DNA from 3 places in the Agrobacterium sp. fls2-241-TYG-188a genome. Region 3 is predicted to be linked to each of the others. Evidence: riboswitches for the same ligand, from Rfam matches in the RefSeq annotation. Region 3 holds a riboswitch; each other region holds the start of a gene.
The links. A riboswitch is a leader RNA that binds a small molecule or an ion and turns the genes downstream of it on or off. The one in region 3 is predicted to bind thiamine pyrophosphate.
Positions count from the first base shown of each region.

Region 1: another riboswitch for thiamine pyrophosphate. It lies ahead of thiB (thiamine ABC transporter substrate binding subunit); the one in region 3 lies ahead of QRN85_RS18665 (hydroxyethylthiazole kinase).
Region 2: another riboswitch for thiamine pyrophosphate. It lies ahead of thiC (phosphomethylpyrimidine synthase ThiC); the one in region 3 lies ahead of QRN85_RS18665 (hydroxyethylthiazole kinase).

Region 1 covers NZ_JARVRD010000007.1:212,060-215,332, forward strand. The annotation lists gene QRN85_RS19835 (ABC-F family ATP-binding cassette domain-containing protein) at 1-1,037, shown strand, start outside; gene QRN85_RS19840 (VOC family protein) at 1,124-1,516, shown strand; TPP riboswitch at 1,561-1,670, shown strand; gene thiB (thiamine ABC transporter substrate binding subunit) at 1,711-2,724, shown strand; gene thiP (thiamine/thiamine pyrophosphate ABC transporter permease ThiP) at 2,739-3,273, shown strand, end outside.
Region 2 covers NZ_JARVRD010000007.1:330,779-334,051, forward strand. The annotation lists gene QRN85_RS20340 (acyl-CoA dehydrogenase family protein) at 1-954, opposite strand, end outside; gene QRN85_RS20345 (acyl carrier protein) at 954-1,205, opposite strand; TPP riboswitch at 1,365-1,476, shown strand; gene thiC (phosphomethylpyrimidine synthase ThiC) at 1,575-3,273, shown strand, end outside.
Region 3 covers NZ_JARVRD010000006.1:191,333-194,605, reverse strand. The annotation lists gene telA (telomere resolvase TelA) at 1-448, shown strand, start outside; gene iolG (inositol 2-dehydrogenase) at 692-1,684, shown strand; TPP riboswitch at 1,758-1,860, shown strand; gene QRN85_RS18665 (hydroxyethylthiazole kinase) at 1,929-2,666, shown strand; gene thiE (thiamine phosphate synthase) at 2,656-3,273, shown strand, end outside.

The DNA.
Region 1 (3,273 bases), on a different contig from region 3:
CGCAGGGCTCGGTTCAGGCCACCGTGACGGAAGGGCGCGAGTCCGGAAAGCTGGTGATCGAAGCGGATGCGATCACCAAGTCCTATGGTGATCGGCCTATCGTCACGCCATTCTCGTTGCGTGTCCACCGTGGCGATTGCATCGGCTTCGTCGGTCCCAACGGTGCGGGAAAGACGACGCTTCTCAAGATGCTGACCGGTCAGCTGGAGCCGGATAGCGGCTGGGTCAAGCTTGGCACCAATCTGGAGATTGCGACGCTCGACCAGAAGCGTGAGGATCTCAACCCCAACGATACGCTGGCGCATTATCTGACCGACGGCCGTGGTGAAAACCTGCTGGTCAATGGCGAGTTGAAGCATGTGACCGGCTACATGAAGGATTTTCTGTTCCAGCCGGAACAGGCCAGAACTCCGATCCGTAATCTTTCGGGCGGCGAGCGCGCACGTCTCATGCTGGCGCGCATTCTGGCACGGCCGACCAATCTTCTGATCCTCGACGAACCCACCAACGATCTCGATATCGAGACGCTTGATCTCCTGCAGGAGATTGTTGCCGGTTTTGCAGGCACTGTCATCCTCGTCAGCCACGACCGCGACTTCCTTGATCGCACGGTGACTTCCACCATCGCTCCTGCCAATCCGGATGCGCCTGACGGTCGCTGGATTGAATATGCAGGTGGCTATTCGGACATGATGGCGCAGCGCAAGGGCGCCTCGGACGAGAAGCGAAAGGCCGAAAAGCAGGAAAAGGCCAAGGCTTCCGCTTCGTCCAACTCCGCTGCCGAGCCTTCGAAAGCCAAGGGGAAGCTGTCCTTCAAGCAGAAATTCGCGCTGGAAAATCTTCCCAAGGAGATGGAGAAGGCGCAGGAAGAAATCGCCCGGCGCGAGCAACGTATGGCTGATCCCAACCTCTTCACCAAAGATCCGGCGGCCTTCAATACGCTTGCCGATGAGATGTCGAAGCTTCGCCAGAAGCTCGAAACGATGGAGGAAGAGTGGCTGGAACTCGAGATGCTGCGTGAGGAACTCGAAAGCTAGACGGGCCTCATTGCGGCGACGGCGTCACGGCACCATCTATGACAGTAACGCAGATCGCGTTTTCTGTTGCAGCGGAGGAGCCAGACATGCGCATGATTTTCGTCAACCTTCCGGTCAAGGATGTCGCAAGATCCAAGGCGTTTTTCACCGCGCTTGGCTTTAACTTCAATCCTGAATACTCGGATGATCGCACGCTATGTATGATCATAGAGAAGAATATTTTCGTCATGCTGCTGCAGGAGGAGCGGTTCCGCGATTTCATCAATGGCGACATTGCCGATGCGATGCGCGCCAAGGAGGTGCTCACCTGTGTTTCTGCCTCTAGCCGTGAAGAGATCGACCAGATGATCGCCGCCGCGCTGGCCAATGGCGGGGCGGAGTGGAAGCCCGTGCAGGATCATGGCTTCATGTATGCGGGTAGCTTTCAGGATCCCGATGGCCATGTCTGGGAACTGGTCCATATGAGCGCCCCGGCCTAGACGTTGCCGTCTTGCTAATTCTCTCCTGAGGCACTACATCTTCGGCAGATCTAACGGGGTGCTTTGTTCTGACACGGACAAGGCTGAGAGGCTCTGCCAACCCGAAGAACCTGATCCGGTTAACACCGGCGGAGGGATTAGACGGCTTCCATCAAGACGCCCTTTTCCCCTTGTCGCTTGAGGAGGTGCTTTTGATGTTCCGTCGTATTTTCCTTCATGGCCTGATGCTGGCATCGGTGATGGTTCCTGGTCTTGCCGCCGCGCAGGACAAGAAGACGCTCACCGTCTACACCTATGAAAGCTTTGTTTCGGAATGGGGCCCCGGTCCTAAGGTCAAGGCCGCATTCGAGAAAGCGTGTGACTGCACCCTCAACTTCGTCGGCGTAGCCGATGGTGTGGCGCTTCTCAACAGGTTGAAGCTGGAAGGTCCATCGTCAAAAGCGGATGTCGTTCTGGGTCTCGACACAAACCTGATTGCGGAAGCCAAGCAAACCGGGCTCTTCGAAAAATCCGGGGTCGATGCGTCTGCGGCGAAGGTGCCGGGTGGCTTTCAGGACGATGTCTTCGTTCCCTATGATTACGGCCATTTCGCCGTTGTCTACGATACGCAGGTGATGAAAACGCCGCCGAGAAGTATGAAGGAACTGGTCGAGGGCGATCCGGCCCAGAAAATCGTCATTCAGGATCCGCGCACCTCGACACCGGGTCTCGGCCTGCTGCTCTGGGTCAAGTCGGTCTATGGCGATCAGGCGCCGCAGGCCTGGGCGAAGCTTAAGGACCGCATCTTGACGGTCACACCCGGATGGTCTGAATCCTACGGCCTCTTTACCAAAGGCGAAGCGCCGATGGTATTGTCCTATACGACGTCGCCTGCCTATCACATGGTGGCGGAAAATAGTGAAAGATATCAGGCTGCCGCCTTTGATGAGGGGCACTACATCCAGATCGAAGTTGCCGGTGTCTTGAAGAATGCCCCGCAACATGCGCTGGCGCAGCAGTTTCTGGCATTCGTTCTCACCTCCGGCTTCCAGGACACCATTCCTGAAAACAACTGGATGATGCCGGTGGCACCGACCTCCGCGCCCCTGCCTGCTGCGTTCTCCAAGCTGGTGCAGCCATCAAAGACCTTTCTGATGTCGCCGGAGGATGTCGCCCGCAACCGCAAGGCCTGGATCGATGAGTGGCTCGCGGCAATGAGCGTCAAGTAGGATCGAAGCAGGTCATGGTCGGACGCCGGGAAGGCCGATGGTTCATCTTTGGCGGGGCCGCGACGGTTACCGCTGTCGTCCTTTTCATCGGGCTTGCAATTTATGCGCTTCTGTCCTTTGACGTCAGCGCCGCGTCTGTTGGCCTGATCGATGCCTATACATGGCGGATACTGCGCTTCACGCTCTGGCAGGCGATGCTTTCGACGGTGCTGTCCGTCGCGCTTGGATTGCTGGTGGCCTTGGCACTTGCCCGGCAGCGCAACTTCCCCGGTCGCATATGGATCATCCGCCTGATGGCGGTTCCCATGGGCTTGCCGGTCATTGTCGGCGCGCTTGGACTGATATCGATCTGGGGCAGGCAGGGTGTCCTCAATATGCTTCCGCAGACTGCGGGTCTGGACGCGCCTGTCAGTATTTACGGTCTGTCCGGCATTCTTGTTGCCCATGTTTTCTTCAATCTTCCGCTGGCAACCCGCTTATTTCTGGCCGGACTTGAGGCGGTGCCGGGAGAATATTGGCGCATGGGCTCGGCGCTGGGCTTTGGACCTT
Region 2 (3,273 bases), on a different contig from region 3:
GATGGCAAAGGCCATCGACATCAGCCGGTCGGGATCGTTTCTGGTGTCTTCATAGGCCTTGAGACCAGCAATGACGTTCGATTTCACAATCTGCAGCTTGCTGGATACTTCTGCCAGACGAATAGCGCCTGGAGGTGCGACACCGGGCGACTTGCGGGCAGCTGCGCGAACGAATGCCTGGGCGCGGAGGACAGCATCGGCGGCGATCCCGTACCACACACCGCTCCACAACAGGTGGGAGGTTGCCAGCATGGATTGCGCGGCGATTTCCGCAAAGGGTTTCGGGAAAATCTGCTGTGCCGGCGCTTGGCCCTTGAACAGAAATCCGTCCGAGCACGTGCCTCGCATACCCAGCGTGTTCCAGACATGCGTCTTTTCAAGGCTGTACTGGTTCTTCAGGAAAACCGTCATCACCTGGTCGGCAGGCGCAGCATCGGCATGGGCGCGCGATGTAATGAGAATGGCGTCCGCTTCACTGCCGTAGGAAATGACGGTGGCGTCTTTTTCCAGCGTGCAATTCTCGCCATCGACATGGATGGCGCAGATCGAATTTCGTAGATTTCCGCCTATGCCGCCTTCCGTCGTTGCCGAACCCAGCAGAAGCTGCTCAGCTGCCACACGTCGCATGAATTCGGTATGCCAGGCGCTCTCCTCTCCATGCTCGACAAGGCTGGATGCCTTGATGTGGTGCATGGCGAAAATCATTGCCGTTGCAGAGCAGGACTGCCCAAGGGTGCAGCAGATGTCCGCAATCTGCGAAAGGCTGGCACTCTCGCCGCCGAGATGTGCCGGAACCTGAATCCCCAGAAGCCGTTCCGAGCGCAGAGCATCGACAGCTTCCTTCGGGAACCGTGCGGCCGCATCGACGTCATCCGCATGGTGTGCGGCGATTGACGCGACCCGAGCCGCGCGCGCAGAGAGCGTGGCATTGGGCGGTGCGACGGAAAGGTCCATTACGCCGCCTCTTTGCCGTCGAGAATCGTCTTCACTGTGGTTTCGATTGCGTGGATGCTCGCAAATGACTTGCGATTGAGCATACTGTCAGGAAATTCGATATCGAATGCGTCTTCGATACCAAGCATCAACTGTACTGATGCGAAAGAAGAAAGTCCCGCTGCATAAAGATCAGCGTCGTCAGCGATTGTATCGACCGGCGCAGGGAGCTGCCCGAATTTCGATAGTATTTCACGAATTGTTGAATTCATTCCCTATATTCTCCCATATTAGCGCGTCATCATAACGCATTCTTCGAAATAAGCTGGAAAAAATAACATTCGTATAAATGGCTAGGTTAATTTGTCGTGACCGCTAAAAAGCGACCAATATCGCAACTTGACAAAAGATGACGCCGGGTCTTTCATTGCGACATTCACCAGGGGGGTCCCGGCAAGGGGCTGAGATACTGCTAGCGCGCGCAGTGACCCGTTGAACCTGATCCAGTTCATACTGGCGTAGGGACGGTGCAAACGCGGAACTGGCAGTTCGACCTCGTCGAACATTATCGCTATTCGTCCGTGGTTTTTCGTCTTCATGCTCGAACTGGGTCTCCACTGTCTTTGCTTTGGAGCCTCACGATGAACATTGTCACTAAAAATCTCTCGCCTGTCGTCACCACAGGCCCGCTTCCTGCCTCCACCAAAATCTACAAGCCGGGAACCCTTCACCCCCATATCCGTGTGCCGATGCGAGAAATCGCCGTGCATCCAACAGCCGGCGAGCCGCCGGTCACGGTCTATGACTCCTCCGGCCCCTATACCGACCCTTCCCATACCGTCAGCATAGAGAGCGGATTGCCTCGGCTGCGTCATGACTGGGTCGTCGCCCGGGGCGATGTGGAGGTCTATGATGGCCGCCACGTCAAACCGGAGGATAACGGCTTTGCGACTGGCGAGCGGCTGACACCTGAATTCCCGCTGCGCCATCGGCCGTTGAAAGCCAGGGACGGGAAGGCCGTCACGCAGCTCGCATATGCTCGAGCAGGTATCATCACACCGGAAATGGAATTTATCGCCATTCGTGAGAACCTTGGCCGCGAGGCGATCAAGGACAAGCTGGTGCGGGATGGCGAAAGTTTTGGTGCACATATTCCAGATTTCGTCACGCCGGAATTTGTGCGTCAGGAAGTCGCCGCTGGCCGGGCGATCATTCCCGCAAATATCAACCACCCCGAAGCCGAGCCGATGATTATCGGCCGCAATTTTCTGGTCAAGATCAACGCCAATATCGGAAACTCTGCGGTGACCTCCTCCATGGCGGATGAGGTCGACAAGATGGTCTGGGCCATCCGCTGGGGTGGCGACACCGTCATGGACCTTTCCACCGGTCGCAACATCCATAACATCCGGGAATGGATCATCCGCAATTCTCCGGTCCCGATTGGCACCGTGCCTCTCTATCAGGCGCTGGAAAAGGTGGGCGGCATTGCCGAAGACCTGACCTGGGAGGTGTTTCGCGATACGTTGATCGAGCAGGCCGAGCAGGGCGTCGACTATTTCACCATCCATGCGGGCGTCCGGCTGCACTACATTCCGCTCACCGTCAACAGGGTCACCGGCATCGTTTCGCGTGGTGGCTCCATCATGGCCAAGTGGTGTCTGCATCACCACAAGGAGTCCTTCCTCTACGAGCATTTCGAGGAAATCTGCGACATCTGCCGGGCCTATGACGTTTCCTTCTCGTTAGGCGATGGCCTGCGTCCCGGCTCTATTGCCGATGCCAATGATGCTGCGCAGTTTGCGGAACTGGAGACGCTTGGAGAACTGACACAGATTGCCTGGGCGAAAGATTGTCAGGTGATGATCGAAGGGCCCGGCCATGTGCCAATGCACAAGATCAAGGAGAACATGGACAAGCAGTTGAAGGTCTGCGGCGAGGCACCCTTCTATACGCTTGGGCCGCTCACAACCGATATTGCCCCCGGCTACGACCACATCACATCAGGCATCGGCGCTGCCATGATCGGCTGGTTCGGCACGGCCATGCTTTGCTACGTCACGCCAAAGGAGCATCTCGGTCTGCCCGATCGCAATGACGTCAAGGTTGGCGTGATTACCTACAAGATCGCCGCTCATGCTGCCGATCTCGCCAAAGGACATCCGGCGGCACAGATCCGGGACAATGCGCTATCGCGTGCGCGCTTCGAGTTTCGTTGGGAAGATCAGTTCAATCTGTCGCTCGACCCTGAGACGGCCAGGTCCTTTCACGATGAGACCCTGCCCAAGGAAGCGCACAAGGTCGCCCATTTCTGCTCAATGTGCGGACCCAAATTCTGCT
Region 3 (3,273 bases):
TGTTACCTATGAAATTCCTGTGCTTGAGCAATCGAAAATCGTCCTCGACGCCTATCGCCGCCTGCGCGAGAGTAGCGATGGCAAGCTTTGGCTGGGGCTAAGCGTCGACGACTTCACCTCGGAAGTTCGTCTGCCCTTGCGGGATGCCGTCATCGCCAAATTCGAAGATATCTGGCCCAAGGAAGAACCCGCCAAGCCCTATGGCCTGCGTCATCTCTATGCAGAAATTGCATTCCGCAATTTCGCGCCCCCACGGGTCACCAAGAACAGCTATTTCGCGGCTATCCTTGGCCACAACAACAATGACCTTGAAACCTCATTGTCCTACATGACCTACACCTTTCCCGAAGATGCTGACCAGTCCAAGGCGCGCGCGGAGCATCTGGCGGATCGCACCATCAACCAGATGCGGACGATCAATCAGATACCTGGAATGCCGGAGAGCTAAGGGCAAGACCTTCCAGACACTACCAAACCGGTGCAGCCGATAAGGAGTGCGCGGGCGTGTGCGCATGGGATCTCAGCTGCTCAAAATATCTGGCCTGCACCTCTCGCTCAAGACTGCTTGACACAAATGAAACGGGCATCTAGCAAGATGGAACATATATTCCAAAATGGGTTTCGTGCTCGCGCCGACGTTCTATTCTCGACCGCGACCAACGCGCCCAGATGACCAGATCGGGAGGAAACGATGGTTACGAAATTGGCCTTGCTGGGTGCCGGGCGCATTGGGAAAGTCCACGCCAAGGCAATTGCCTCTGACAAGCGTGCAAAGCTGGTTGCCGTGGTAGACGCCTTTCAGGAGGCAGCTCAGGCGATTGCCGATGAAACCGGTTGCGAGATCAGCACCATCGATGCCGTTCTCGCCAATCCCGACATTGATGCGGTTATCATCTGCACACCTACCAATACCCACGCCGATCTGATCGAGCGCTTTGCACGCGCTGGCAAGGCTATTTTCTGCGAGAAGCCGATCGATCTGGATGTCGCACGTGCCCAATCCTGCATCGATGTGGTGGAAGAGACGGGCGCCAAGATCATGCTTGGCTTCAATCGCCGTTTTGATCCGCATTTCCGTGCCGTGCGCAAAGCAATAGATGACGGCCAGATCGGCAAGGTCGAGATGGTGACCATCACCAGCCGTGACCCGGGCGCGCCGCCGCCGGAATATATCAAGGTTTCGGGCGGCATCTTCCGCGACATGACCATCCATGATTTCGACATCGCCCGGTTCCTGCTCGGCGAAGAGATTGGCAGCGTGTTTGCAAGCGGCTCCGTTCTCGTGGACCCCAAGATCGGGGAACTCGGCGATTACGATAGCGCCAGTATCGTCTTGACCACGGCGACGGGACGTCAGGCGATGATTTCCAACTCACGCCGCGCGACCTATGGCTATGATCAGCGCATCGAAGTCCACGGTTCGCTCGGCTCGGTAGCCGCAGAAAACCAGCGGCCCGTTTCCATCGAGATTGCGACGAAGCATGGCTATACGCGTCCGCCTCTGCACGATTTCTTCATGACGCGTTACACAGCAGCCTACGCGGCAGAAATAGCGGCCTTCATCGATGCCATCGAGAACAATGCCGCACCCTCGCCTTCCGCAAAGGACGGCCTCATCGCCTTGAAGCTGGCCGATGCCGCACTCAAATCCGCACGCGAAAAAACCGTTGTGCATTTGACCTGATCGTTGCCGCGAAGGTGTGGCACTTGCCATGCCTTCGCGCCATTGACAGCAGGCGTAAAAGACGCCACTTTCGAGACATTCCGAGGGGAGCATCTGACGATGCTGAGATGGCGCTGAGCCGGACCCTTGAACCTGATCCGGGTCATGCCGGCGTAGGAACGGAACAGTCTGCGCAGGCAATGCTTTTCTCTTCTCCGCCTGGCCCGGGTCTCTGCATCGAGACGTCTGGAGTGCTGAGAAAACCATGATCGATTTCCCCACGGCCCAAAAGGCGGGCGAGCTTTTAACGCGGGTGCGCGAGCGACGTCCGCGGGTGCACTGCCTGATGAATACCGTCGTCCAGAAATTCACGGCAGACGGAATAACCGCTGTCGGCGGCATTCCTTCCATGACGTCATCGCCGGAGGAGATTGAGGATTTCGTCCTCATGGTCGATGCGCTGACTATCAACCTCGGCACGCTGGACGAGGCACGCCGCAAGGTCATCCGGCAAGCAGTCGCCATTGCAAACGCCAAGGGCAAGCCCTGGATCATTGACCCTGTTCACTGCGATTATTCCCCATCCCGCCTAGCATTTGCCAGGGAGATGCTTGCGCTCGGCCCCGCAATCGTGCGCGGCAACCAGGCGGAAATGTCCGTGATCGGCGATGTCGCCAAGGCGCTGCGTATCCAGACCGGGCCGCAGGACCTGCTTCAGGACCAGAACAGGGCGGCGACCATCCACAACGGTCATCCCTGGATGGCGAAAGTTACCGGCACCGGCTGCCTCTCCGGCGGCGTTATTGCGGCATTCATGGCGGTTGAGACAGACCCGGTTCTCGCGGCCGCAGCCGCCCTGACAGCCACAGGCGTTTCTGCGGAAATTGCGGCACGGCATTCGCGTGGTCCGGGGACGTTCGAGGCGGCGTTTCTCGATGCCCTCAACGGACTGAGTACCGATGAAATCGTTTCGTTTGCGAGGATTGAACGACATGAGAATTGATTACAGGCTGAACGCGCTGGTCGATGCATCACTGGCCGATATCGCCCCCCTGCCGGAACTCGCAGCGGTGGCGGCGCGGCATGGGGCGACCATCATCCAGTACAGAGACAAGCATTCCTCGACCCGAGAGATGATCCAGCAGGCAGTTCTCATTCTGCAAGCTCTGCAAGGCACGGGCGTTCCGCTCGTCATCAATGACCGGGTCGACGTAGCGCTCGCGTCAGGCGCGGATGGCGTCCATCTGGGTGCCGATGACATGGACGCGGCAACGGTAAGGCGGCTGCTCGGGCCTGCTGCCATTATTGGCCTGACGGTCAAAAACATGGACGACGCCGAGCGCGCGGGCAACGCACCGGCAGACTATGCCTGTATCGGCGGCGTTTTCGATACCGTCTCGAAAGTAAACCCCGACGCTCCTGTGGGGCTGGAAGGCTTCAGGGGCCTTAGGAACGTTCTGAAAGACATGCGGCCCGATATGCCGGTCGGCGCTATCGCAGGCATCACACTGGAAAAAGTGCCCGCTCTCATCGCCGCTGGCGCAGACGGTGTGGCGGTTATTTCCGGGCTGTTTCGCGCCACCGATATTGCCGCCGCAGCCCGGTACTTC